DNA from 2 places in the Synechococcus sp. NB0720_010 genome. Region 2 is predicted to be linked to the other one. Evidence: riboswitches for the same ligand, from Rfam matches in the RefSeq annotation. Region 2 holds a riboswitch; the other holds the start of a gene.

Region 1 (14,178 bases), 400 kb from region 2:
GTGATCACAGGGGAGGCCTTGAATTCGCCAGGCTTTAGCTCCTCGCCAGTCGCGCCGCCGTGGGCGAAAGCGGGGGCCGAGAGCAACAGAGCACAGCCCACACCAAAGGGGAGGCACCTCAAGGGCAAGAACAGCGAACGGGGGCCAATCATCTAAGGAGATCAAAGCGAGGATTCGACAGTCAGCGAGACGAGCGAATCGCTTTCCAACGGACGACGAGTGCGTGAGCGGCGGAGCGGTCACAGCGTCCACCCTGGGCATCAACCAAGGTGCAGACATTGGAGACGAACGTGGCGACGTAGGTCTGTCCCTTGGCGACTCCATCAACCACCAAGTGCTGGCGATAAATCGGAATCCCCGAGGTCTTACTGATGCGGCGCAAGGTTTTTGAGTTGGCCTTGGACTCCGAGAACAGATACTTCGTTCCCGATCCCTTCACCGCTTGTGTGATCTCACCCAAACTGCTGGGACGCAGCGGGCCGCCTGAGGCAAAGGAGCGCATCAAGGGCACATAGCGAACCTGGTAGCGCCGGGCCAACGCGGCAATCGCATCGTGCTCAGTCAGCACCACACGATGCCCCTTGGGCACCGTCGCGAATTGCACGGCAGCCCATCGATCCAACTGCTGGAGCACGGAGGCCACTCGAGCCGCGCGTGCCTCAATCGCCGGGCGGGCAGGGGCCGCCACCAAAGTCTTGAGTTCAGAGGAGACCGCCCTCGTCATCGCCACCGCCTGGAGCGGGTTGTGCCAGACATGCGGATCACGCGATGGACTCAAGGGGACCGCCCGTTCGGCCACCTTGACCGTGCGCTTGAGCTTCCCGACACGCTCGAGGGCAGGACTTAACCGATAGCCGTTCAAGAAGACCAGAGAGGCCGACTGAATCGCTGCTCGGTCCCTGGCGTTCAGGCGGTAGTCGTGTGGATCGGCTCCAGCGGGCACCAGGCAGGCGACAGAAGCACTCGATCCCGCCAGCACACCAACGAGGTCGCAAAGAATGCCGTTCGCTGCAACAACCGAGGGGGAGGCCTGTGCAGCACTGGCCTGCGGAGCAACGAGCGTCAATCCACTTGCAACAGCCGCAAGCGCCAAAGAACGCGCCAAACCCACCCCGCAGCTCCGGAAACGATAACGGTTCTCAGTCTCGGTTAAGGGTTGGCCCGTTGCCGTGTTGGCCATTCCTGATCAGCCTGAAACCAACTCCCCGCCCTCTCGAGAGCCGATGTCCTTCCCACGTCGCTCAGCCGTCCATGCCGCGGCACTCGCCAGCGGCCTACTCGCCCTCGCCGCCTGCCAATCGCCCAGCGCAGACCAGTCCGCAATGAGCGGCCCGCAAAAAGAGGTCTATGCCTACAACGAGGGAGCCATCACAGCCCTGGAAGGCCATCTCCTGGCCGCGATCGAGCTCTCTCCCGATCGCTTTGATCCTGAAGATGACCACGACCATGAGGCCCTGATCAAACAGACCCGGGCGACCGCCACGAGCTACACCGACGCTCTGCAGAGCATTCAGGCCGATCTCAAGGATGGCCCCTGCAAAAGCGCCCAAGCGGCCTACCTCAAGCTCGAGCAACAGGAACTCGGCGTGATTAACGCGATGCTCGATGCCCTCTCCGATGGCGATGGCGCTGGAGCCAAGGCTGCCGCCAAGACCTACAAGGACCTCACGAGCTCAGCCGAAAGCCAAACCATCGACCAGGCCTATCTGAAGGCCTGTGGCTTGAGCAGCGTCTAAAGCTGCAGGCCACGTCCCAGACTGAGGGGATCGATCCCAGCCGCAGCAAGCCGCCTTCACCATGAGCAGCAGCCTGATGGAACAGGCCCCTAGCGGGCTTCCCGTGACCATCCTCACGGGCTTCCTTGGCGCAGGAAAAACCACGCTGCTCAACCACATCCTCAGCAACCAGCAGGGCGTCAAAACCGCTGTGCTGGTCAACGAGTTTGGAGAAATCGGCATCGACAACGACCTGATCATCGCGACTGGCGAGGACATGGTCGAACTCAGCAATGGCTGCATCTGCTGCTCCATCAATGGAGAGCTGCTGGACGCCGTCTACCGGATCCTCGATCGCCCAGATCCGGTCGACTATCTGGTGGTGGAGACCACTGGACTGGCTGACCCGCTGCCGGTGGCCATGACCTTCCTCGGCAGCGATCTACGGGATCAGACCCGGCTCGACTCGATCATCACCCTGGTCGATGCTGAGAACTTCAGCGACGAGATCCTCGATGGGGAGGTGGCCCGGGCCCAGGTGGTCTATGGGGACATCCTTCTGCTTAACAAGTGCGACCTCGTGAGCGAGGAGCGCCTCACTGCGGTGGAAGACAAGCTGCGGGAGATCAAAACCGATGCGCGGATCCTGCGCTCGGTCAAAGGGGAGGTCAATCTGCCGCTGCTGCTCAGCGTGGGCCTCTTCGAAAGCGACAAGGTGGCTGCGCAGCAAAACCACGACGACTGCGACCACGACCACGGTCACTGCGTCCATGAGCACGACCACGATCATTCCCACGACCACCAGGACCACAGCAACTGTGATCACGACCACGGGCACTGCGAGCACGACCACGGTCATTCACACGACCACAGTCACGATCACGGGCACTCCCACGACCATTCCCACGCGGATCACCTCGCCATCGAGGGATTCACGTCCCTCTCCTTCAATGCCGAGGGGCCCTTTTCCCTGCGGAAGTTTCAGAACTTCCTCGACAACCAGCTGCCTGCGGGGGTCTTCCGGGCCAAGGGAATCCTCTGGTTCAACGAGAGCAGCAAGCGCCACGTCTTCCACCTGGCCGGCAAGCGTTTCTCCATCGACGACAGCGAGTGGAGCAAGCCCAGCGACCGCAAAAACCAATTGGTCGTGATCGGCAAAAACCTCGACCACGCCAAGATCCGCAAGCAACTTCAGGCCTGCGTCGCCAAAGATGCCGGCAAGGGCTTCTCCTGAAGCGATAATCCGAGCAGCGGTTTCCTGGAACCAGCCCAGGAAGGCAACGAGGAAAGTTCGGTGTGACTCCGGCACTGTCCCGCAGCTGTGATGGGAGCGCCCGCTCCTCAGTCAGAACGCTCGCCGCCCTCACCCCCCCAAAAAAAACCTCAGCACCGGCGCGGACCGGATCTGCCATGAACTCAAAACTGACCCGATCGCTGCTGAGCAGCACTGCAGCTGGACTGGGACTGAGCCTGCTCTCCATGCTCCCGGCCGGTGCCCATGGCAGCGCCGACCATGGCGTGATGGGTGGAGCCCTGCACCCCCTGCTGGGACTGGATCACCTGCTAATGCTGGTGACCGTCGGTCTCTGCGTTGCCCAGGCCGGGCGCCCGTTGCTGACGACTGCCGTTGCTGGCGCGCTGCTGGGTTCGATCGTGGGCAGCTTTGGCGGACAACTACCCGGGGCTGAAGTGCTGGCAGCACTGGCAATCTCGGCTGTTGCTGCCGTGCTTGTTCTGGTGCTGCGCGGTCACTGCGGCCGTTCGATCCTGGCCCTCACCGTTGGCGGGGCCGTCGCCCTGCACGCCATGCTCCACGGCCTGGAATCCAGTGGCAGCTCCTTCTGGTGGATTGGCGCCCTGCTGAGCTCCGCTGCGGTGGTGGGCGGCAGCGCCTGGCTGAGCCAGCGGCTTGACCGCAACCTGGCCAGCCTCGGGGCCGGGCTGCTGGTGCTGGCCGGCGGGCTGCTGGCGATTGCACCCCTCTGAGCTGCAGCATCCGCGACAGCAGAAGCGAAAAACGCCGTTATGGTGTGTCGAACCGCATCCCCCGGATGGCCGAGTTCACTGCACTCACAACGGTTCTGGGGCTCGTCGGTCTAATTTTTTGGCTTGCCACCGACTCGGACGATGACAACGGCGGCGGCGGTTTGATGCAACCGTCGCTCGTGCCGGTCCGGGTCAACCGCCGCTGATCAAACCTCGTCGTCCTGCTGGGAACAAGCGGGACAGAGCGCCCGCACGTTCAAGACGCAGTTGAGCAGCTGAAAGCCGTGTAGAGCCGCTGCTTCACCGCCGGCCTGAAGCACCGCTTCGCTTTCAAACTCCTCGGTGTGTCCGCAGCGGGCACAGACCAAGTGGTGGTGGTCCCGGTGGGCCTCATCACTGGCCAGCTCAAAGCGCCGGCCCCCTTCGGGCAGCTCCAATTCGCAGAGCAGCTCCATCGAACTCAGTAGCCGCAAGGTGCGATACACCGTGGCCAGGGAGACCCGCTCCTCCGCCTTCAGCAGGCGCTGATGCACCTCCTCGGCACTGAGATGACTCCCCTCACCCAGGCGCTCAAACAGGGCCAAGACCCGTTGCCGCTGGGGCGTTAGACGCTGTCCGCGGTCATGCAGCGAGCTGCGTAAGGCATCGGCCTGCACCGGGGAGACGGGACCAGCGGGCAAGACGCTCTCTCAGGGCACTTCTCAACAATACCCACTGTTGCGAAGTGCCGCCAGGTCCCGGCGGGCAGCGGCGGCCATCAGACAATCCGCCAGGGACACCACGAGCCTGTAGCTCAGGGCCACCGCCAGCAGGGGGGCCTCGGGGACCGACACCGCCAGGCGCAGCACCAACACCGCCTCAAACACCCCCAGCCCCCCAGGGGCAGCAGGCACCACCAGCCCAGCCGTCCAGGCCAGGGCGAACCCGGACAACCAGCCCCACCAGCTCAGTTGAACGTTGAGGTCAAAGGCTTGAACGCAGCAGGCGAAGCCTCCAAAGCGGCAGAGAACAAAGACCAACTCCGCCAGCAGGGGCAGCCAGGGATAGCCCGGCAAGCGCAGGCTCCCTGGGTTCAGGCCGGCGGGATCAACCTCCAGGGCTTGGGCGCGGCGGCGCTCCAGACCCTCCAGCAGAGGGTTCAACCAACGCGGTACCAAGGCCAGCAAAGGCAGCAGGCCCAACAGACCCAGCCCTCCCCCCAGGGCCACCAGGGCCAAGGCCGCCGCCGCCATCAAAAGCGGATCCAGCAGGACGGTCCCCAGAGCCTGCCGACCACTCAGGGGTTGGCGACACGGTCCACCAGCGCGCAGGGCCCGAACCCGCGTGACCAGGTGCCACACCCCACCGGGCAGGTACTTGCGCAGATTCGACTCGAGGAAGAGCAGCAGCACAGGCGTCCAGCGCGGTGCCGCACCGAACCAGCGCAGCACCACTCCCCACGCCAAGCCATTGACCACCAGGCTCAAGGCACTCAGCCCGAGGCCCAAGGCAAGCCAGAGCCAGGACTGACGATCCAGGCTGAGCTGCAAGAGCTGGCTGCCGTGGGAGACCACAGCCGTCAGAACAAAAGCAAAGCTCGCTGCACTCACCCAAAGCCGGGCACCCCCAGGCAGAGAGAACCCCCTCAGCCGCTGGATCACGGCTGCTCCTCCAACCAGCGGAGCAGCTCTGCACGCAGCTGATCCAGGGGCAGCTGCCGCTGCTGCGCCAAGGGAATCAAGTCCTCCAGTTCCGGCTTGCAGAGCACGCTGCCATCGGGTCGGATGGAGCGCTTGAAGCGCACGGGCCCCCAGGGCGTCTGCCGCTGCTCGATCTGCCGAGGCAGGGCCCAGCGCTGCTGCTGCTGCTCACGCACCCCCAGGCTGCTGCCATAGCGCCACCAGATCGCCCGCAGGGCCTCCGCCTGCTCCGGCCAGGCCAATGCTGTGATCAAGCTGCCCGCGCGTCCCTTCTTCATCACGACCGGCTGGGCAAAGACCTCCAACGCCCCGGCCTCCCGCAGGGCCTCCTGGAGGAAGGCCACATCCTCCGGGGTGGCATCGTCGATCTGGGCCTGCTGCTGCACAACGGTCTGCAACTCGGGAGCGCTGCTAGCGGGGACATCCGCCTCAGCCAGGAGCAGGCGCAACTGATTCGGGCGATCCAACTCGCGTGTGCCCAGCCCGATCCCCAGCCGGCTCGGACGCAGGGACGGCGCCGGCGCGAAGCACTCTGCCCAAGCCACCATCAGGGCCAATCCCGTCGGCGTCGTCAATTCCGCTGGAGGAAAGCCCGCACTCGTGGCGAGCGGAACCCCATGGCGCGTGGCCAGCTCCAGCACCGCGGGCACCGGCACCGGCAGCAGGCCGTGGGCACTCTTGACCTGGCCATGGCCAGCGGGTGGAGGACTGCAGATCAGGCGCTCAACCCCGAAGTGCTGCAAGCCAGCGCAGACGCCGACCACATCCACCAGGGCATCCAGAGCCCCCACCTCATGGAAATGCACCTGCTCGGGCGGGTGGCCATGGACCGCGCCTTCCGCCTCCGCCAGCACCCCAAAGGCCCTCAACACCGACTCACGGAGTGCCTGCGGCCAATCGGCTGCCTGAATCTGCTCTTTGAGGCTCGCCCAGTGGCGATGGGGGGGCTGCCGCTCCATCAGCTCCACCTCCAGATGCAAGCCACGCAGTCCTGCGCTGCGGCGCTCCTCCAGCTGCAGGCGATAGAGCCCAGCCAAACCCAAGGCCGCCAGGGGTTGGTGGACGACCTCCTCAGGCAGTCCGCAGTCGAACAGGGCCGCCAGGAGCATGTTCCCGGCCAATCCCGTCGGGCAATCCACCACCGCCAGGGATCCCATCAGGCCTCCTGCAGAAGCTGCTCCGCACTGGCCTGAAGCTGCTCACGGTGCTGCTCCAGCCACTGCTGCACCTCGCGGCGGGCACGACGCTGCTCGTTTTGCGCCGTCATCACATCGTGGCCAGAGAGACCCCAGAGCCGTCCCAGCAGAGCCCGGTCATCGGCGCCGCCGCGGGAGCCGCCGTACTCGACAACCTCGGCCACCATCCCGGCCAGAAGCACCCGGCTCCAACGCCGCAGATCCTCCAGCGGCATCTTCACCTGGGCAGGAGGTTCCAATTCGGTGCTGCCGTTCACGCGCAAACCATGGCGCAAACAGGCGCGGCTGCCCACCAGAACCTGCTTCACCGGCAACTGGTTCTCTGCGGCCAGCAGCAGGTGCCCAGCCTCATGCACAGCAATGCGCCGCAGCCGGGCGCGACCCAAACCAAAGGGCAAGGCCTCCGCCAGCAGATGTCCGCCGAGGCCACCGAAGCGGGCCGCATCCAGCGTCAGGGCCGTCAGTGCCCCACCGGCCGCTCCGGCAATCAGCCAGGGGGAGAGGCCCAGCACAGGGCCCACAACGGAGACAACACTGATCCCCGCCACGGCAACGCCGGCCCGCAAGGCCGCCGTTGATCCCTGATCGGAGCTGGCCAGACGCACCTAGCGGCGAGCACCGCGGGGACCGCCGCGACCGCGGCCGGCCCGTTGGGGCACAGGAGCAATGACTTCGTGGTTCTCAACCTGCAGGGTTTGACCCTCGCGGCGCAGATCCAATGAAACGAAGTGGCGCAGATGGGCAGGATCCACCTGGCCCTTCAGCTGGAGCTTGAATGGGGTTGGGCGGCGACCGTCAGGCCTGGGCTGCTGGCGAATCTTGACGACCAGATCACCGTCCTCTGGACGGGTGTAGATCAACTCGCCGCGCACCGAGAAATAACCATCGCCTTCGGGCAGGTCATCCCCCTCATCGGCACTCTCCTCGGGGGAGAGGGTGCTGGGTTCCCAGACCCCCACCAGCTGGAGATGGAGCTGATCAGGATCGCGGAAACGGGGATAGGCCACCCAGAGGTGGGGCTTGCTCAGGTCCAAGTGACGACGCATCAGCGTCAGCACGCGGCCAAGGACAACGGCATCAATCTCTGAGCCGTCCTCGGTCTGGATCACTCCACGGGTGAGCTGATCTGCATCAGCCGGCACGTAAGTCCCCCGCACCACGCCGATGGCGCGGTACTGCATCGGTTCTGTGACCGGGGAAATGGGGTGTTGACGCATCGTGGCTGAAACCCTCTGGGCGCTCGTGAAATCCATCGCCCGCTGGACAATGTACCGAGCTTGCAAAAAGGGCCCAGACTGAGGCCCACTTGCAGGTTCCTCGATGCCGGCACGCGGCCGCACCAACCAGCGCGATGGCGTGCTCATCGCCCTGGTGGCATCGGGGCTGGTGACGGTGTCACTCACCGGCGGCTGGCTGCTGGGTCAGCACCAAGCCCTCAAAGCCCAGGGCAGCCCCGAGGGCAGCAATGAGCGCCAAATTGCCCTGCTGCAAGCCCGCCTCGGCGACGGATCCGCCAGCAACGCGGATCAGCAGCGGCTCATCGATCTGTTGATTCAGCAAGGTCAATCCCAGGAGGCCAGCCTCGTGCTGGAGCGCCTGGCCGATCAGCAGCCTCAGAACTGGCAGCTGCGTCTGCTGCTGGCGGAGCTCCGCCGCGACAACAACGACCGCCCCGGGGCTGAGCGGGAGTTACGCCAGATCCTCAACCTCAAGCCCGATCGGATTGAAGCGCTGCAACTGCTCACCCTGATCCAACTGGAGCAGGGGCGCGGCGCCGAAGCCGAGGCCCAGCTCAAGACCCTGCTGGAGGCCAGCAGTAAACCCACCCCCCAGCCACAAAAGCTGGGGCTTGGCCTGCTGCTGGGTGATCTGCGCCAGCGGCAAGGAAAGAGCGCGGACGCATTAGCCCTCTATGGACAGCTCGCCAAAGATTTCCCGCGAGACCCCAGACCTCTTCTTGCCATTGCCTTGCTGAAACAAGACCAAGGCGACCTCGCGGGAGCTGGTCAGGCCCTGGCGGACGCCCAGGCCAGGCAACCGGAAAAGAAAGACCCACGCCTGGATCGTGTCGCCGCCAGCTGGGGACTCGACAGCCTCAGGGAGAACAAAAAGAGCGCTAAGGAGCCGTCACCAGCGGAGAAGAAGCCCCAGAGCTAGGGGGAGCAGGCTGGCTGTCGAGCTGACGCAGTGCCGCGTCAATGGCGTCGCCGGGGTCGGTGGCGTCATCCATCGCCGAGCTGCGCCGCAGCTTGTTCATCAGGTCGATCGGATTCGTGCTGTCCAGCAGCGACCCGCCCTTCCGACTGGTGCCACCGGGGCCCTGATCAAAAACGCTCGGCTCGGGAGCGAGGTTCGTGTTGCCGGACTGGGCGCGAGCCGCGAGGGGCAGCACTGCGGCGGCCGCGATCAAGGCCGCGGTGAGTCCCCGGTACATGGCACTTCGATCGAACAGCTTGGCGGGAATGCTAGGAGCAGCCCCAAGCCACCTCCCATCGATGCGCATCGCCAGCTGGAACGTCAATTCCGTGCGGACCCGCCTGGATCAAGTGTTGGCCTGGCTGCAGACCCATGAACCGGATGTGCTCTGCCTGCAGGAGACCAAGGTCAGCGACGACCTGTTCCCGCTGCAGGCCTTTGAGCAGATCGGCTACCACTGCGCCATCAGCGGACAGAAGGCCTACAACGGCGTCGCCCTGATCAGCCGAGAGCCGATGGAGGACGTCCAGGTGGGCTTCGACGCCCTGCTCCCGGACGCGGGGCCGCTCAGCGAACAAAAACGGGTGATCAGCGGACTGGTCGATGGGGTGAGGATCCTGAACCTCTACGTCCCCAATGGCAGCTCCCTCAAGAGCGAGAAATACCCTTACAAGCTTGAGTGGCTGGCCTGCCTGCAGCGCTACCTGGCGGTGCAGGAGGAGCAGGGGGATCCGCTCTGCATGGTGGGGGACTTCAACATCGGTCTGGAGGACCGGGATCTACCGGACCCGCAACGCCTCAGCGGCACGATCATGGCCAGCGATCCAGAGCGCACAGCCCTGCGCGCCGCCCTCGCCGATCGCCTCACGGATGTCTTTCGTGTCTTTGAACCGGGCAGTGGGCACTGGAGCTGGTGGGACTACCGCAGCGGGGCCTGGGACCGGGACCTGGGCTGGCGCATCGACCACATCTATCTCTCAGAGGAGCTCCTGGGCTGCGCCACCGGCTGCGTCATCGACAAACAGCCCCGCGGCAATGTCCAACCCAGTGACCATGCCCCGGTGGTGGTGAACCTGGCCTGGCCGCCGGAAGAGGACGAAGACGAGGACAGCTGGCCCTAGTAGAGCTCGACCCCCTCGGGTAGGCGCTGGCCCTCCTCCTTTAGCTCCATCCAGCGACGGGCCGATTCTCCGCAGCTCTTCGGGGTGGGGAAGATCTTGCCGGGGTTGGCCAGGCCGTCTGGATCAAAGGCCCGCCGTACCAGTTGCATCGTCTCGAGGTCATCGGGACTGAACATCCAGTCCATGTAGCAGCGCTTGTCGCTGCCCACCCCGTGTTCACCACTGATGCTGCCGCCAGCATCGAGGCAGAGCTTCAAGATGGCTGCCCCCAAGGCCGTGACCCGCTCGTTCACGCCGGGCTCATCGGCGCGATACAGGATCAAGGGGTGGAGGTTGCCATCACCGGCGTGGAAGACGTTGGCCACCGCCAGACCGTGCTCCTCACTTAATCGTTCAATCGCCGCCAAGACCCGCGGCAGGGCAGTCCGCGGCACCACCCCGTCCTGCAAGTAGTAGTTGGGGAATTGGCGGCCCAGGGCTGAAATCGCACTCTTGCGGCCCTTCCAAAGGCGATCGCGCTCTTCCTGACTCCAGGCCTCACGGACCCCACCGGCTCCTGCCTCCCGGCAGAGCTCCGCGGCCATCTGCACCGACTCCTGCACCTCCAGGGGGTGCCCGTCGAGTTCCACCAACAGAACAGCTGCGGCCTCGCGGGGGTACTCATCCACGCCGAAGAAGTCATTGACCGCATGGATGCAGCGGCGATCCATGATTTCCATGCCCGCCGGCAGGACCCCAGCGGCGGTCACCAGACGCACGGCCTCGCCCGCCGCCTCCATCGAGGCGAAGTCCGCCAACAGCACCGCCACGCAGGCCGGTTGCCGCAACAGGCGCAGGGTGATGGCCGTCGCAATCCCCAGGGTTCCCTCACTACCGATGAACACCCCACGCAGGTCCAGCTCGGGGGTCTCCGCCATGCCCGAACCCAGGGTCGTCACGCTGCCATCGGGGAGGACCACCTCCATCGACAGGACGTGGTTGCTCGTCACGCCGTACTTCAGGCAGTGCACCCCGCCGGAGTTCTCCGCCACGTTCCCGCCGATGCTGCAGGCCACCTGGCTGGAGGGGTCGGGGGCGTAATAGAAGCCATCACCGGCGACCGCCCTCGTCACCCAGCTGTTGATCACCCCGGGCTCCACGGTGATGCGCTCATTGGGGAGATCAATGGCGATCACCCGGCGCATGCGGCTGGTGGCGATGACCAGCGCGGGCTGCTCCGCCAAGGCTCCGCCCGAGAGGCCCGTGCCGCTGCCTCGGGCGATGAATGGAACCTGAAGCTCGTTGCAAAGGCGCACCACCGCCGCCACCTCAGCGGTGGTCTCCGGCAAAACCACCAAGGGCGGTTGATGGCGATGCAGCGTCAAACCATCGCAGTCGTAGGCCAGCAACTCCTGACGCTTGGCCACCACCGAGCGCGCCGGCAGCAGGGCCTTCAATCGGCGCTCAACCAAGCCCCAGTCTGGATTCACAGCGATTGTGGGGATGCCCAACGACCTTAACGAGCTGGCACGGTCTCGACCGCTTGGGCGGTGATTGCGTAAGGATGGGCGACGCTTAAGGCCCATTTGGGGTCTCGAGCCCCAATCCAGTCTGCGGATTCCGTTTTGACCTCGGCTCCTGTCTCGGCACCTGTGCACAACACCACCCGTTCCCAGGAACTCTTCAGTGCCGCCCAGAAGCTGATGCCCGGCGGCGTCAGTTCACCCGTGCGCGCCTTCCGTTCGGTAGGCGGCCAGCCGATCGTCTTTGACCGCGTCAAAGGGGCCTACGCCTGGGACGTCGATGGCAACCGCTACATCGACTACATCGGCAGCTGGGGTCCTGCCATCTGCGGCCATGCCCACCCTGAGGTGATCAGCGCGCTGCACGACGCCCTGGAGAAAGGCACGAGCTTCGGCGCCCCCTGCGCCCTCGAGAACCAGCTGGCCGAGATGGTGATCGATGCCGTCCCCTCCGTGGAGATGGTGCGCTTCGTCAACAGCGGCACCGAGGCCTGCATGTCGGTGCTGCGCCTGATGCGCGCCTTCACCGGCCGCGAAAAAATCATCAAGTTCGAAGGCTGCTACCACGGCCATGCGGACATGTTCCTGGTGAAGGCCGGCTCCGGTGTGGCCACCCTGGGCCTGCCCGATTCCCCTGGCGTGCCGCGCACCACCGCCGCCAGCACCCTCACCGCTCCCTACAACGACCTGGAAGCGGTCAAGCAACTCTTTGCTGAGAACCCCGGTGAGATCGCCGGTGTGATCCTCGAGCCGATTGTCGGCAACGCGGGCTTCATCACCCCCGAGCCCGGCTTCCTCGAGGGCATTCGTGAGCTGACCAAGGAGAACGGCGCCCTGCTGGTCTTCGATGAAGTGATGACCGGCTTCCGCATCAGCTACGGCGGTGCCCAGGCCAAGTTCGGCGTCACCCCTGACCTGACCACCATGGGCAAGGTCATTGGCGGCGGACTGCCCGTGGGTGCCTACGGCGGCCGCGCCGACATCATGAGCATGGTGGCCCCCGCCGGCCCGATGTATCAGGCCGGCACCCTCAGCGGAAACCCCCTGGCCATGACCGCTGGCATCAAGACCCTGGAGTTGCTGAAGCAACCCGGCAGCTACGAGCGCCTTGAAGCGATGACCAGCCGCCTGATCGCCGGAATCATGGATGGCGCCCGCAGCGCGGGTCTGCCCATCACCGGTGGTTCGGTGAGCGCCATGTTCGGCTTCTTCCTCTGCGAGGGTCCGGTGCGCAACTTCGAAGAGGCCAAAGCCGCCGATGCGGAGCGGTTCGGCAAGGTGCACCGCGCCATGCTCGAGCGCGGCATCTACCTGGCCCCCAGCGCCTTTGAGGCGGGCTTCACCTCCTTGGCCCACTCCGACGAAGACATCGACACCACCATCGCGGCCTTCCGCGAGTGCTTCTCCATGGTGGCCTGACGATGCAGCGGCGGGGCCTGCTGCGGGCTGCGGCCACAGCGGCGGGCTCCGCGGGAGCAGCCTCCTTACTGGGTGCCTGCCGCATCCGCAAAGTCGGTGATGCCTCCGGGGTCGCACGGCCCCAGGTGCGCTGGCGCATGGCCACCAGCTGGCCCCACTCCCTGGACACGATTTTTGGCGGCGCCCAGACCATCAGCCGCCGGGTCGCGGAACTGAGCGAGGGCAGCTTCCAGATCGAGCCCTATGCCGCCGGGGAACTAGTGCCGGGCCTGGAAGTGCTCGACGCCGTGCAAAACGGCTCCGTCGAATGCGGCCACACCTCCAGCTATTACTACGTCGGCAAGAACCCCGCGCTGGCCTTCGGCACCTCCGTGCCCTTTGGCCTGACGGCGCAGCAGCAGAACGCCTGGCTCTATGAGGGTGGCGGCAATGAGGCCATCAATCGCCTCTACGCCGATTTCGGTGTGATCAGCTTCCCGGCGGGGAATACCGGAGCCCAAATGGGCGGCTGGTTCAAACGGGAACTGGAGGGACTGCAGTCCCTGAGGGGCCTGAAGATGCGCATCCCCGGCCTGGGGGGCAAGGTCATGGCCGCCCTCGGGGTGAACGTTCAGGTCCTACCCGGCGGCGAGATCTACCTGGCCCTTGATCGTGGCGCCATCGATGCGGCGGAGTGGACCGGCCCCTACGACGACGAGAAGCTCGGCCTCCCCCGGGCGGCCCGCTTCTACTACTACCCAGGCTGGTGGGAACCAGGTCCGACCCTCGCGGCCCTGGTGAACCAGAGCGCCTGGCGCGCCCTTCCGGCGGACTATCAGGCGATGTTCAGCACGGCCTGCTACGAAGCGAACCTCTCGATGCTGAGCCGCTACGACAGCCTCAACGGTCAGGCCCTGCAGCGCCTGATCACAGGCGGAACCCAATTGCGTGCCTACGACGAAGCGATCCTGACGGCCGCCCGCGAAGCCAGCGACCAGCTTTACGCCGACACGGCGAGAACGAACCAGGATTTCAAAACCCTCTACGCCGGCTGGCAGACCTTCCGTGAGCAGATCTGGGCCTGGAACCGGGTGAATCAGCTCTCCTACGCCAGCTTCAGCTACGGCCAACCCCGCTGATGGCGCGCTTGGACTGGCCTGATCAGATCGATCGACTGAACCAGGCTGCCGCCTGGATTGGTCGCTGGGCCATCCTGCTGATGTTGGTGGTCGGAGCCTGGAATGTGGTCGGGCGCCACCTCGGCCTGGCCCTGGGACTGAGCCTGAGCTCCAACGCCCTGATCGAGGCCCAGTGGGCCCTGTTTTCCATCGCCTTCCTGCTGGGGCTGGGCTACACGCTCCAGCGCAATGGCCATGTCCGCGTGG
Region 2 (14,178 bases):
CCTGGGCCTTCCCGCTGAAGAGCTGGTCATCGTGGTGATGGACCGCGCTCGTCACAAGGACCTGATCAAGGAGATCCGCGCCACCGGCGCCCGCGTCCAGCCCATCTCTGATGGCGACGTGCAGGCTGCCATCGCCTGTGGTTTCGCAGGCACCGGTACCCACTGTCTGATGGGTATTGGCGCTGCTCCTGAGGGTGTGATTTCCGCAGCCGCCCTGCGCGCCCTGGGCGGTCACTTCCAGGGACAACTGGTGTACGACCCCGCCGTCGCTCAGACCTCCGAGTGGGAAGGCCTGACCAAGGAAGGCAACCTGGCCCGCCTGGCCGAGATGGGTATCACCGATCCCGACCGCGTCTACGAAGCCAACGAACTGGCCTGCGGCGAGAACGTGGTGTTCGCTGCCACCGGCATCACCGATGGTCTGCTCTTCGACGGCGTGAAGTTCGAGAAGGACTGCACCCGCACCAGCTCCCTGGTGATCAGCACCCTGGACAACACCGCCCGTTTCACCACCACGGTCCACATCAAGGACGGAGCCCAGAGCATCGCTCTGCGCTGATCGCCCGATCAGCTCGAGCCGGGTCTCCTCTGGGAGGCCCGGCTTTCTTTTAGCCGTCCCTGTTGCGCACCCCCGGATCCACCTTCATGCACATCGCCGTCGTCGGACTCAGTCACCGAACGGCCCCGGTTGAGATCCGGGAACGTCTCAGCATTGCTGAGCAGAGCATGGAGGACTCCCTCCAGCGCCTGCGGGCGGACGAACAGGTTCTTGAGGCCTCGATTCTCAGCACCTGCAATCGGCTCGAGATCTACACCCTGCTTCGCAACCCTGAGCAGGGGGTTTCAGCCGTCGGTAGTTTTCTCAGTCAGCATTCCGGCCTTGAGCTCTCTGAGCTCATGCCCCACCTCTTTGCCTACCACCACGAGGAGGCCATCGGGCACCTGATGCGTGTCGCGGCTGGCTTGGATTCTTTGGTCTTGGGGGAAGGCCAGATCCTGTCCCAGGTCAAAAAGATGTACCGCCTGGGCCAAGAGCATCGCTCGATCGGCCCAATCCTGAACCGCCTGCTCAACCAAGCCGTCAGCACTGGTAAGCGGGTGCGTTCGGAGACCAACCTGGGGACCGGTGCCGTTTCGATCAGCTCTGCAGCCGTTGAGCTGGCCCAACTGAAGGTTGGACAAGCCCGTGGGATTGACGATCTCGTTCCCCTCGATCAGGAACAAATTGCGGTGGTTGGCGCCGGTCGGATGGCCCGACTGCTTCTCCAGCACCTTCAGGCCAAGGGAGCCAGGGGTGTTGTCCTGCTCAACCGAACCGTCTCCCGTGCCGAGGAGATGGCGGCGGACTTCCCCGCTCTGCCGGTGCAATGCCGGCCGCTCAGCGATCTCAATCACTGCCTGAGCACCTGTTCCCTTGTGTTCACCAGCACGGGTGCCGATGACCCGATCATTACGGCAGAGCGTTTGGGGCAATTGAACCGACGCTCCTCCTTGATGTTGGTGGACATCGGCGTGCCACGGAACATCTCAGCGGATGTCTCCGAGCTCAGCGGCATCGCTGCCTATGACGTGGACGACCTCCAAGAGGTGGTTGCCCGCAACCAGGAGGCGCGCCGTGAGATTGCCGCTGAAGCAGAGGGCATGCTTCATCAGGAGGGGCAACAGTTCATCGAGTGGTGGGATGGTCTAGAGGCGGTCCCCGTGGCCAACAGGCTGCGCACCCAACTCGAGGAGATCCGCGAGCAGGAGCTCCAGAAGGCACTGAGTCGGATGGGTCCTGACCTCTCCGCCCGCGAGCGCAAGGTTGTCGAGGCCCTGAGCAAAGGGATCATCAACAAAATCCTCCATGGTCCCGTCACGAAACTGAGGGCTCCCCAGCCCCGTCAGCAGCGGCACCAAGCGATGAAGGTCATCCAGGAGCTGTTCGAATTGGAGGACCTCCAGGGCTAAGCACCCCACCCGGTTTTTAAGGGATCACGGCTGTTCTGGGAAAAGCCGTACGAATTGCCGCCAATGTGCCCCAAAAGCCGTGGAGCGGCCTCAGTAATCGCTTAACGTCGCCGTGCTTTTGGCGTAGAGGGAAGCGATGAAGCGCGTTCTGGCGATCATTCTGGGCGGCGGTGCAGGGACCCGCCTTTACCCTCTGACCAAGATGCGGGCCAAGCCCGCCGTGCCCCTGGCTGGCAAGTATCGACTGATTGATATCCCCATCAGTAACTGCATCAACTCCGACATCAACAAGATGTACGTGTTGACGCAGTTCAACAGCGCTTCCCTCAACCGCCACCTCACCCAGAGCTACAACCTCTCCTCTGGCTTTGGTCAGGGCTTTGTCGAGGTACTGGCGGCCCAGCAGACCCCTGAGAGCCCCAGCTGGTTCGAGGGAACAGCGGATGCTGTTCGCAAGTACCAGTGGCTCTTCCAGGAATGGGATGTGGACCACTACCTGATCCTCTCCGGTGACCAGCTCTACCGGATGGACTACAGCGAGTTCGTCAACCACCACATCGCCACCGGCGCCGACATCAGCATCGGTGCTCTGCCGGTGGATGCCCCGCAGGCCGAAGCCTTCGGCTTGATGCACACCGACGAGAAAGGAAAGATTCGCGAGTTCCGCGAGAAGCCCAAGGGTGATGCCCTGAAGGAGATGTGGGTCGACACCTCCCGTCTGGGGCTCTCCCCAGAGGAAGCCGAGAAGCGCCCCTATCTCGCATCGATGGGGATCTATGTCTTCAGCCGCGAGACCCTGTTCGATTTGCTGGCGAAGAACCCCAGCGCCACGGACTTTGGCAAGGAGCTGATCCCTGCCTCCTTGGAGCGGGGTGACCACATCCAGAGCTACCTCTTCGATGACTATTGGGAAGACATCGGAACGATCGGTGCCTTCTATGAGGCCAACCTGGCCCTGACCGATCAGCCCAACCCGGCCTTCTCGTTCTACGAGGAGTCCTTCCCGATCTACACGCGTCCCCGTTACCTGCCCCCCAGCAAGTTGCTGGACTCCCAGGTGACCCAATCCATCATTGGTGAGGGTTCAATCCTCAAGGCCTGCAGCATCCACCACTGCGTCCTGGGTGTTCGCAGCCGCGTTGAAGAAGACGCTGTTCTTCAGGACACCCTGGTGATGGGCAACGACTTTTTTGAGTCATCCGCCGAACGCAATGCTCTGCGTCACCGCGGCGGAACTCCTGTCGGCGTCGGTCGCGGCACAACGGTTAAGCGCGCGATCCTCGACAAGAACGCTCGCATCGGAGACAACGTCACCATCGTCAACAAGGACAACGTCGAAGAAGCCGATCGTCCTGAACTGGGCTTCTACATCCGTAACGGCATCGTCGTCGTGGTCAAGAACGCGAGCATCCCCGACAACACCGTCATTTGATCGCCCAAGACGATTGAGTACCAAACCCTCTCTGCCTTTGCAGAGAGGGTTTTTTTTTGTTGGCAACTCAACCTGTTTCAGTGTTCGCCAACAACGGTTCACGCCGCTGAAAGACGCCGCCACACTGGTGACATTGGATCCATCTTCAAAGCTCCATGGACAAGGCCCATTTCGGCTTGATCGGTCTCGGTGTGATGGGCGAGAACCTGGTGCTCAACGCTGAGCGCAATGGCTTCTCCAGCGTGGTCTACAACCGCACCTATGCCAAGACAGAGGAGTTCCTCTCTGGGATGGGCGCCGGCAAGAACATCGTTGGCTCCACGAGCCTGGAGGACTTTGTCAGCAAGCTTCAGCATCCGCGCCGGATCCTGATGATGGTCAAGGCCGGTCCCGCTGTGGATGCGGTGATCAAAGACATCTCGCCCTACCTCGAAGCAGGCGACCTGCTGATCGATGGTGGGAACTCGGAGTACCACGACACCGAACGTCGTGTGGCTGAGCTCGAGAGCAAGAGCTTTGGCTTTATCGGGATGGGGGTCTCAGGCGGGGCCAAGGGAGCCCTCGAGGGGCCGAGCATGATGCCCGGCGGCACCAAGGCCTCCTACGACGCGATTGAGAGCCTCGTCTGCAAGATGGCGGCCCAGGTGGAGGACGGACCCTGTGTCACCTACATCGGTCCTGGGGGCTCTGGCCACTTCGTCAAGACCGTCCACAACGGCATTGAGTACGGCATTGAGCAGATCCTGGCCGAGGCCTACGACCTGCTCAAGCGGGTTGGGGGCCTCAGCGGCACACAGATGGCCGACATCTTTGGCCACTGGAACAGCACAGAGGAGTTGGCGTCCTATCTCGTTGAAATCACCGAGATCTGCCTGCGGACCAAGGACCCCGCCGATGGCAGCGACCTTGTGGAGAAGATCGTCGATCAGGCGGGCCAAAAGGGCACGGGTCTTTGGACCGTGGTGAGTGCCCTGCAGATGGGGGCACCGGTGCCCACCATCTACGCCGCCCTCAACGGCCGCGTGATGAGCTCGATCAAGCCCCAGCGCCAGAACGCCGAGGCGATCCTCCATGGCCCCGCGGTCCAATCCTTTGAGCTCTGCGGCAACGACGGGACTGGTCCGCTGATGGATGCCGTCGTCCTGGCCTGCATGGCGAGCTATGCCCAAGGCATGGAGCTTTTGCGCATTGCCTCAGCTGAGCATGACTACAACCTGAACATGCCCTCCATCGCCCAGATCTGGAAGGGGGGCTGCATCATCCGCGCGCGCCTGCTCAAGCGCATTCAGGACGCCTTCAATGCCAACCCGCAGCTGGTCAATCTCTTGATCGACCCTTGGTTCGCCGAGCAGGTGAATCGTCGCCTGCCGGGCCTCGCCAAGGTCGTTGCCGGCGCTGCGGAGGCGGGGATCCCTGTCCCCTGCCTGAGCAGCACCCTCGACTACATCAACAGCTACCGCACCGCCCGCCTGCCGCAAAACCTCGTGCAGGCCATGCGCGATTGCTTCGGCTCCCACACCTACCAGCGGGTCGACCAAGAGGGGACCTTCCACACCGAGTGGCTCGATTGAGAGGCAACCGTCCATGACGAGCTACCGCATTGAACGGGCAAGCGACGGCCACGCCCTGGCCCGCCTCGCTGCCCAGACCATTGCTTCCCATCTGGATCTAGCCCTCGACCAACGGGATCGGGCCCAATTGGCTCTCTCCGGTGGGAGTACCCCAGCGGTGGCCTACGGCCTACTGGGTCAGGAACACCTTCCCTGGGAGAGGGTGGATGTGTTCCTCGGCGATGAACGTTGGGTCGATTCCGAGGATGCCTCCAGCAACGCCCGCATGCTTCGGCAGACCCTGCTGAAGGAGGGGCCCGGCCGCAAGGCCGCCTTCCATCCGGTGCCGACGGTGAGCCTGCCGACCCCAGAGGAGAGTGCCGCCGCATTCGCGTCGGCCATCCAGAGGGTCTGTCCTGGTGAGCCGCCGATCTTTGATCTGATGGTTCTCGGCTTGGGTGAGGACGGCCATACGGCCTCCCTGTTCCCCGGCACCGAGGCGCCGACCATCACCGACCGTTGGACCACGGTCGGTCGCGGTAAGGGACTTGAGCGCATCACCTTGACCGCACCTGTGTTGAGTGCGGCCCGCCAGGTGATCTTTCTGGTGAGTGGATCAGGGAAGGTGCAGGCCCTCAGCCGCCTGCTGGATCCGAGTGAATCACCCGATCGGACCCCCGCCAAGTTGGTCACTCCCCGCAATGAGGTTCTTGTCCTGGCGGATGAGGCCGCGCTCGCGGGTCTGACTGCGGCAGGCTGACGCCGTTGCTTTGGATCGCATCCATGCTTGCGCCACTGGTCCTGGCACAGGGAGCTGATTTCCCTGGATGGCACACCCTCAACGACACGATCATGGGGGGACGCAGCCAGGGTCAGTGTCACTCCACCGCGTCTGGCTTGCTGATGGAGGCCGTCGTTGAACCCGAGGGCGGCGGCTTTGTGAGCTGCCGCTCAGCGGTGCTGGATCCACCGCTGGATCTCTCCTCCTACGGAGCCCTCGAGCTCGAACTCGATGGCGATGGTCGCCGCTACAAGCTGGCCCTGGCCAGCCGTGATGGGGTGGCCGGCCTCACGGAACTGATCCCAGGTGGATTGCGTTGGGTGGCGGAGTTCTCCACCCGGCCAAACGGCACCTCTGTGGTGACGATTCCCTTTAGTCGTCTCACCCCCAGCGTTCGGGCCACCCCCGTTGGCCTGCCCCTGCGCTTTGATCCCGCACGGGTGACCAGAATTCAGATCTTGCATTCCAAATTTGGAGACATGGGCGGCCGTAATCCCGGCTTCCGGCCCGGTGCCCTGCGCTTGCTGCTCCGCTCGATCCGAGCCGTGGCCTGACTGTGGACCTCGAACCCCTCCTGAGCGAATTGGCCAAGGCCGCCGATGTCTGCCTGAAGCCCTATCGCCATGCCCTGCGTTTCAGTGGCGAACCGCCCTCCACCGTCGGGGACTGCAGTGATTGCTGTCTCTTGATCGAAGCGCGCGACACCGATGGGGTTCGCCACCCGGATCGCGATCTCGAGCTGGAGATCTACCGCAGCGGCGACGAACTAAACCTGATGCTCAGCATGGTGGCCGATGAGCAGGCACCCATGCTTTGGCATGGCAGCCATCCCGTCTGGATGCAAGCGAACTCAGGGGAGCGCTGCGAACGCCCCAGCGCCGGCGCCCCCCTTGAAGCCCTCTGCAGGCGAATTCGCGCCTTGCTTGCTGGCGAGGCCTAGAGGTCAGGCTGGTCGGTCACAGCACCTTTGCTGCTGGAGCTCACCAGCCGGGCGTACTTACCCAAAACACCGGTCCGGTACCTCGGCTCAGGCTTGCTCCAGGCGGCCCGGCGGGCGGCCAGTTCGGCGTCATCAACATTGAGTTGGATCAGCAGTTGGCTGGCATCAACGGTGATGCTGTCGCCTTCCTGGACCAGACCGATGGTTCCGCCCACGGCCGCCTCGGGCGCCACATGGCCGACCACCAGTCCAAACGAGCCCCCGGAGAAGCGTCCATCGGTGATCAGGGCCACGGAATCCAGTAAGCCCTGGCCCACGATCGCGGCGGTGGGGCTGAGCATCTCGCGCATGCCGGGGCCACCCACGGGACCCTCCTGGCGCACCACCACCACGTCGCCTGGGTTGATCTGCTTATCGAGGATGGCGGCCAGGCAGGTTTCCTCGCTTTCAAACACGCGGGCGGGGCCGGTGATCACGGGATTCTTCACCCCACTGATCTTGGCCACGGCACCCTCTTCGGCCAGGTTGCCCTTGAGGATTGCGAGGTGCCCCTTGGCATAGAGCGGATTGCTCAGCGGCCGGATCACGTCTTGGCCGGCTGGGGGCACCGCGGGAACATCGGCGAGCACCTGTTTGAGTGTCTTGCCCTCGATCGTTTTGCAATCGCCGTGGAGCAGGCCGGCATCCATCAGCAGCTTCATCACCTGGGGGATGCCACCGGCCTGATGCAGGTCCACGGTCACGTAGCGGCCGCTGGGCTTGAGGTCGCAGATCACAGGCACCCGCTGGCGGATGGTCTCGAAGTCATCGATCGAGAGATCAACACCAGCGGTGCGGGCCACGGCCAGCAGGTGCAGCACCGAGTTGGTGGAGCCGCCCACGGCCATGATCACGCTGATGGCGTTTTCAAAGGCCTCGCGGGTCATCAGATCGCGGGGAAGGATGTTGGCCTTGATCGCCTCAGCCAGCACCTCCGCGCTGCGGGCAGCGCTATCGGCTTTTTCAGGATCTTCGGCAGCCATCGTGGAGCTGTAGGGCAGGCTCAGGCCCATGGTTTCGAAGGCCGCACTCATCGTGTTGGCGGTGAACATGCCGCCGCAACTGCCGGCGCCAGGGCAGGCGTTCTTCTCAATGGCCGTGAGCTCCTGCTCGTCGATCCGTCCACCGCTGAACTGACCCACCGCCTCAAAGGCACTCACAACGGTGAGGTCACAGGCGCCGAGCTTTCCGGGTTTGATCGTGCCGCCGTAGACAAAGATCGAGGGGATATTCATCCGCGCCATGGCCAGCATGGCCCCAGGCATGTTTTTGTCGCAGCCGCCGATGGCGAGCAGCGCATCCATGCTCTGACCGTTCACAGCTGTCTCGATTGAATCCGCGATCACCTCGCGGCTCACCAGGGAATACTTCATCCCTTCGGTGCCCATCGAGATGCCATCACTCACGGTGATGGTCCCGAACATCTGGGGCATGGCACCCGCCGCGTGAGCCGCATCCTCAGCCCGGCGGGCCAGATCGTTGAGGCCCAGGTTGCAGGGCGTGATCGTGCTGTAGCCGTTGGCGATGCCGATGATCGGTTTGTTGAAGTCAGCGTCTCCAAAACCGACAGCCCGCAACATGGCGCGGTTGGGGGAGCGCTGAATGCCCTGGGTGATCGCGGCGGAGCGAAGCATGGCTGCGGGGTTGTCTTCCCAGCAACCTACCGAGGAGCCCTGTCAGCTCTGGGGGCTCAGCCCCTCGAGCTGCCTACGAACGTCTTCGATCGCTTGGTTGAGCTCTTGAACCTTGTCCTGAAGTTCAACCTCTCGGACCACCGGGCGGTCGCTATTGGGGTCAAAGGCTTGATCGTCGTGATCGGCCAGCCGACTTAGGCGCAGGCTTCGCTGTTGCCGGGTGTTTTGCTGGCGCCGCTCAGCCTCGGAATACAGCCACCAGGCAAAGCCAGCGGCACCGATCACAGCACCAACCAAGAGGGTGCTCAGAGAACCTGAACCGCCGTCTCGGTTGGACATCGCGTGGACCTTCTTTGAAGTTGCCTCAGCCTACGAAGCCTGACTGCGGCCTGCCATACAGACGGTCACCAGCGTCACCTAAGCCAGGAACGATGCGCTGCTGATCGTCCAACTCGGCGTCGATACAGCCGGTGTAGATGGTCAGATCGCTGTAGCGCTCACCGAGGGTTTTCAACCCGGGACTGGCGGCAAGTGTGGAGATCACCCGCACCCGTTGGCCAGTCACCCCCTTGGTCTCCAGCTGTTCGAGCACGTTCAGGAGCGTTCCAGCAGTGGCCACCATGGGTTCAAAGACCAGCACCCCTGCATTGGCGGGGATGGTCTCCGGAAGACCGTTGAAGTAACACCGGCAGCGACCGCTGGCCTCATCCCGTTGCAGGCTCATGTGGGCGACGGCAGCGCTAGGGATCACCGACTTGGCTCCGTCCCATAGCCCCAATCCAGCTCGGAGGATCGGCACAGCCAGTACCGGAATCGATCCGTCAACGATGGTCCCTTCCGTCTGGGCGAGTGGTGTCTGCACCTGCACCCGCTGGTAAGGAATCCAGTCCCGCATGGCCTCATAGGTCAACCATCGACCCAGTTCGGCCATCGCCGTTGCAAAGAGGGGCTGAGGGGTCTCTCGATCCCGCAACACGGTCAACCAATGGCCAATGAGGGGATGGGGAGGGACCACCACCCGAAGGGTCTTGCTCATCGGTCGCGCTCCGGTATCCGCCTGCAATAACTTGAGCGCCCAAGTTAAAGCTGCAGTGCGGAACCTCGTTGCGCTCGTTCAGTTGCTCGTGGCCCGCTCACTGAGCGCGCTCGCCCTCGGCGTTGTTCTGCTGCTGGCCTCTGTTCTTCCAGTGGCCTCCCCGGCCTTGGCGATTACCGCCCCCGAACTACGTGGTCAGCGCAGCGCTCAGGACCTGCAACCGGACATGCACGGCCGAAACCTTCAGCAGCAGGAGTTTCTAAAGGCCTCCATGGAGGGGTTTGACCTCAGTGAGACCGACCTGCGCGGGGCCGTGTTCAACACCGCCAATCTGCAAAACGCCAACCTCTCGGCGGCTGATCTCGAGGATGCCGTGGCCTTCGCCACCCGCTTTGACAACGCTGACCTCAGCGGTGCGGTCTTTCGCAACGCGATGCTGATGAACAGCAAGTTCACCGGCGCGGTCATCGAAGGCACGGACTTCACCGACGCGGTTCTGGACCTGCCGCAGCAGAAGGCCCTTTGTGCCCGGGCCAGCGGCGTCAATCAACGTACGGGTGCCGATACCCGCGAAAGCCTGGCCTGCCGTTAATCAGCGCTTAGGCTCAGTGCTCCGGTTCTTCGGGGGATCAGCCCGAGGAGGAAACGGGGAAAGTCCGGTGTAATTCCGGCGCTGTCCCGCAGCTGTGAAGAGTCCTGTCCCTAGGGCTCCAGTCAGAACGCCCGCCGGTTCACTCCCATAAATCACCTGGCGCGGACCAGTCCTATTGATGTTCAAGCGTTTCGGGGCCCCTGCGCTCCTGCTGGCTTCCCTCTCTGTCGCGCCAGCTCTGGCCCATCACCCGATGGAGTCCATGGCGCTGGTTCCCTCACCGGTGAGTGGATTGATCAGTGGTCTGGCCCACCCGCTGCTGGGGCCTGACCATCTGCTCTTTCTGATTGCCCTGGCCCTGGTCGGCTTTCAACGCTCCATGCGTTGGACCATGGCGTTGCTGCTCGTGGGCCTCAGCGCCACGGCACTGGGTCTTTGGTTGCCCGGTCTGCCTGGCGCCGAGGCACTGGTCTCCCTCTCCCTGGTGGTCGAGGGCCTCGTGATCGTGGGCCGTCTTCCTGCCCTCAGCTTGATTCCCGCCTTCGCTCTGCACGGTTATGTGCTCAGCGCCTCGGTGATTGGCTGGGAGTCCACCCCCATTGCCTTCTACCTGCTGGGTTTGTTGCTCAGCCAAGGCGCTCTGTTGACACTCTCTCTCGTTGGCCTGCGTCGCTTCAGCCAGGGGCTCCCGTTGAGTCAGAAACAGCTCCTCGCCGGTGTGATGGTTGGCATCGGCGCCGCCTTCACCTGGACCGCGCTCGTCGCCTGACCATGACTGTGGTACCCGCATCACGCCTCCCGGTCACGGTGGTGACCGGGTTTCTTGGCGCCGGTAAATCGACACTGTTGCGTCAGCTTCTGGTCTCCAGTGGACTGCGGCTTGCCGTTCTGGTGAACGAGTTTGGTGAGGTAGGGATCGATGGCGATCTGATTCGCAGCTGCGGCTTTTGCCCTGAGGATGAGCTCGACGGACGGGTCGTTGAGCTGGCCAACGGTTGCCTCTGCTGCACCGTCCAGGACGAGTTTCTGCCGGTCATGCAGCAGTTGCTGCAGCGTGCTGACCAACTCGATGGAATCGTCGTCGAAACCAGTGGCCTCGCCCTGCCCGTGCCCCTGGTGCAGGCCTTCCGCTGGCCTGAGATTCGCACCAAGACCCGTGTGACGGGCGTGGTGACCGTTGTCGACGGTGAGGCACTGAGTGGCGGAAGTGTCGTTGCCGATCCCAGTGCCCTCGAGGCCCAACGACAGGCCGATCCAAGCCTGGATCACCTCACTGACATCAACGCGCTCTTCGACGATCAGCTCGAGGCCGCCGATCTCGTGCTGATGAGCCGGGCGGATTGCTTAAGCGAGGAGGCCGTCGACCGTCTCCGCCGCCGCTTGAGCGACCAGGTCCGCAGCGGCGTGTCTGTTCTGCCCATGGCCCGCGGCGACGTTCCAGCGGCTCTGCTGATGGGACTCGATCGCCCCGAACACGCCGACGATCATCACCACGACCACGACCACGATCACGATCGCGATCACGATCACGATCACGATCACGATCACGATCACGATCACGATCACCACGACCACACCCACGTGGCGATGGAATCGCTCGCCTTCCAGTGGCAGGGAGTGACCAGCAAAGCCCAGCTCGAAGCCCTGTTGCCGGCTTGCATTACAGACCAAGGCCTGCTGCGTCTCAAGGGACGGGCTTGGCTGCCTGGTAAAACCCACCCGCTGCAGATTCAGGCGGTTGGCCCGCGTCTGGAGTGTTGGTTTGACAGCGGTTCGCGGCTGGAGCGCCCCAACGACGACGGTCTGGAGCTTGTCGCCCTGGGCCTGTCCCTCAAGGGTTCAGCCCTGAAGGATCAGTTGATCGCCGGTTTGGGCTAGTCCAGCGGCAAGGCTCCTTTGGCGCAGATGCCCCCCCAGCAGAGGGCCTGCTCAGATCTCCAGTGGGGCTGAACAAGCCGGGGCTCTCTTGCCGCATCCTGAAGTTCGATCTGTCCCCTTCCATCGTGGTGAAAGTCCAGTCGGCGCCCACCGACCTGGAGCCACCAGTGCTCCCCGAGCCGTTCAACGGTCAGCGTGCAGGGCTGCCAACGGGCCGATTCGAGCTGGCATTCGAGCGGAAGGGAAAAGGGTTCCTCCCCTCTGGCGACCTGGGCGGTCAGGAGTGCCCAGGCTGTCAGCAGCCCAGTCAGCAGCGGCAAGCGATCCACGGCGACCCCTTAGGACCCCCTCCAACCTGACCACAGCCGGGTCTAGCGTCAGCCGGCCTGCCAAGATTTAACAAACCCCACCTAGAGCTCAGGTGCCCGTCTTCTCTGCCCGTGTGTTGGTCTCCCTGAGGCCCTCCGTGCTCGATCCCGCTGGTGAAGCCACCCGAGCCGCCGCCTCACGCCTGGGTGTCGATGGCATCGGCAAATTGCGGATCGGTAAGGCCGTGGAGGTGGAGCTTGAGGCTCCTGACGCCCAGACCGCCCGTCAGCAGTTGGAGCTGTTGAGTGACCGGTTGTTGGCCAATCCCGTGATCGAGGACTGGACCCTCGAGCTCAAGGACGACCCCAGCGCTGGAGCCTGAGCCATGACCCTTGGTGTCGTCGTTTTTCCTGGCTCCAACTGTGACCGGGATGTCCAGTGGGCAGCCCAGGGCTGCTTGGGGATCGAAACCCGCTTCCTTTGGCATGAGGAGCGGGATCTGAGTGGTCTTGATGCCGTGGTGATTCCAGGCGGATTCAGCTACGGCGATTACCTGCGCTGCGGAGCTATTGCGCGCTTCGCCCCTGTGCTGGAGGAAGTCGCGGCCTTCGCGAAGCGCGGCGGTCGCGTGCTGGGAATCTGCAATGGCTTCCAGGTGCTGACCGAGATGGGCCTCTTGCCAGGCGCCCTGACCCGTAACCAGAAACTCCACTTCATCTGCGAGCCCACGGATCTTCGCGTTGAGCCGGGTCAGTGCAGCTGGCTTCAGGGCTACAGCAGCGGCGAGGTGGTGAATTTCCCTATCGCCCATGGAGAGGGGCGCTACCAGGCCGCTCCCGATGATCTCAAGGCCCTTGAGGACCAAGGCCAGGTGGTGTTGCGCTACTGCCGCAATCCCAACGGCTCTGTCGCCGACGTGGCTGGACTGACCAATGCCCAGGGCAATGTGCTCGGCCTGATGCCCCACCCCGAACGGGCCTGTGACCCAGCGACCGGTGGGGTCGATGGACGCCGTCTGTTGGCCAGCCTGTTGGGATGAAACCCTGGCGCCGCCGTGAGCTGCTCCTTGGGGCACTAGCGGCAGCGGTTCCCCTGGCTGTCCGCTCCCGAGCAGCGACGCAGCGCGGCCCGGCACCGTTGAAGCCGGGAGCACGGATTGCAGCGCTCGCACCAGGCACCTGGCTTGAGCGAGAGGATCCGACGTTGGAGCTCCTGCGGCGGCGCTGCCGGCAGGAGGGTTGGAGGCTTCTCACTCCGCCTGAACTCTTGGGCCAGTGGCGTTGGTTCTCCGGGACGGATGAGCAGCGCGCCTCCTCCCTGCGGCAGGCCTGGCTCGATCCCTCCATTGATGCACTGTTCTTGGTCGGGGCGGGCTGGGGTAGTGCACGCGTGCTCGAGCAGGGCTGGTCCATCCCGGCCACCCCACGCTGGTGTGTTGGGTTTTCAGATTGCTCAGCGGTTCTCCTCGCCCAACTCGCCGCAGGCAGTTGCGGTGGGGTGCATGGCTGGTTTGGCGGATCGGACCTTCAGTGGGAACGCCTGTCTTCTCTGCTCAAGGGGAGGCCTGTGGCATCCCTTCAGGGCCGGCGTCTACGGCCAGGCATCGCCCGCGGAGCACTGGTGGTGAGCAACCTCACCATTGCCACGAGCTTGATCGGTACGCCTTGGCTTCCCGCCCTGCGGGACAAGATCTTGGTGCTGGAGGACACCGGTGAAGCTCCCTATCGCGTCGATCGGCAGCTCACGCAGTGGCGCAGCTCAGGGTTGCTCGATGGTGTGCGGGGGATTGGCCTAGGGCGCTTCAGCTGGGCTGAGGACGATGTCTTGCCAGGGGACTTCTCAATGGAGGAGATCCTCGAGGAGCGGCTCGGCAACTTGGGTATCCCGCTGGTGCATCAGCTACCAGTCGGCCACGGGCGGCCCAACATGGCACTTCCCCTCGGCGTTCCAGCGCAGTTGGACGGTGCGACAGGGGAACTGAGCCTGGCAGCCCCTGATTGAACATAAAAAAGGGGGCCTCTCGGCCCCCGTAGAACG

What was found. A riboswitch is a leader RNA that binds a small molecule or an ion and turns the genes downstream of it on or off. The one in region 2 is predicted to bind cobalamin.
Region 1: another riboswitch for cobalamin. It lies ahead of LY254_RS12065 (HupE/UreJ family protein); the one in region 2 lies ahead of LY254_RS01420 (HupE/UreJ family protein).

What each region holds. Positions count from the first base shown of each region.
Region 1 covers NZ_CP090898.1:2,271,255-2,285,432, reverse strand. The annotation lists gene LY254_RS12085 (hypothetical protein) at 1-152, opposite strand, end outside; gene LY254_RS12080 (metal ABC transporter substrate-binding protein) at 182-1,066, opposite strand; gene LY254_RS12075 (hypothetical protein) at 1,224-1,736, shown strand; gene LY254_RS12070 (GTP-binding protein) at 1,813-2,949, shown strand; cobalamin riboswitch at 2,950-3,092, shown strand; gene LY254_RS12065 (HupE/UreJ family protein) at 3,126-3,701, shown strand; gene LY254_RS12060 (hypothetical protein) at 3,767-3,907, shown strand; gene LY254_RS12055 (Fur family transcriptional regulator) at 3,908-4,381, opposite strand; gene LY254_RS12050 (lysylphosphatidylglycerol synthase domain-containing protein) at 4,403-5,341, opposite strand; gene larC (nickel pincer cofactor biosynthesis protein LarC) at 5,338-6,537, opposite strand; gene LY254_RS12040 (hypothetical protein) at 6,537-7,175, opposite strand; gene LY254_RS12035 (hypothetical protein) at 7,182-7,829, opposite strand; gene LY254_RS12030 (tetratricopeptide repeat protein) at 7,897-8,733, shown strand; gene LY254_RS12025 (hypothetical protein) at 8,693-9,079, opposite strand; gene xth (exodeoxyribonuclease III) at 9,072-9,893, shown strand; gene LY254_RS12015 (FAD-linked oxidase C-terminal domain-containing protein) at 9,890-11,344, opposite strand; gene hemL (glutamate-1-semialdehyde 2,1-aminomutase) at 11,576-12,814, shown strand; gene LY254_RS12005 (TRAP transporter substrate-binding protein) at 12,817-13,932, shown strand; gene LY254_RS12000 (TRAP transporter small permease subunit) at 13,932-14,178, shown strand, end outside.
Region 2 covers NZ_CP090898.1:256,832-271,009, forward strand. The annotation lists gene glpX (class II fructose-bisphosphatase) at 1-559, shown strand, start outside; gene LY254_RS01370 (glutamyl-tRNA reductase) at 646-1,950, shown strand; gene LY254_RS01375 (glucose-1-phosphate adenylyltransferase) at 2,087-3,382, shown strand; gene gndA (NADP-dependent phosphogluconate dehydrogenase) at 3,538-4,953, shown strand; gene pgl (6-phosphogluconolactonase) at 4,967-5,692, shown strand; gene LY254_RS01390 (CIA30 family protein) at 5,716-6,267, shown strand; gene LY254_RS01395 (hypothetical protein) at 6,270-6,653, shown strand; gene ilvD (dihydroxy-acid dehydratase) at 6,650-8,326, opposite strand; gene LY254_RS01405 (hypothetical protein) at 8,369-8,665, opposite strand; gene upp (uracil phosphoribosyltransferase) at 8,691-9,362, opposite strand; gene LY254_RS01415 (pentapeptide repeat-containing protein) at 9,418-9,954, shown strand; cobalamin riboswitch at 9,960-10,108, shown strand; gene LY254_RS01420 (HupE/UreJ family protein) at 10,133-10,723, shown strand; gene LY254_RS01425 (GTP-binding protein) at 10,726-11,832, shown strand; gene LY254_RS01430 (hypothetical protein) at 11,829-12,161, opposite strand; gene purS (phosphoribosylformylglycinamidine synthase subunit PurS) at 12,254-12,523, shown strand; gene purQ (phosphoribosylformylglycinamidine synthase subunit PurQ) at 12,527-13,180, shown strand; gene LY254_RS01445 (LD-carboxypeptidase) at 13,177-14,142, shown strand.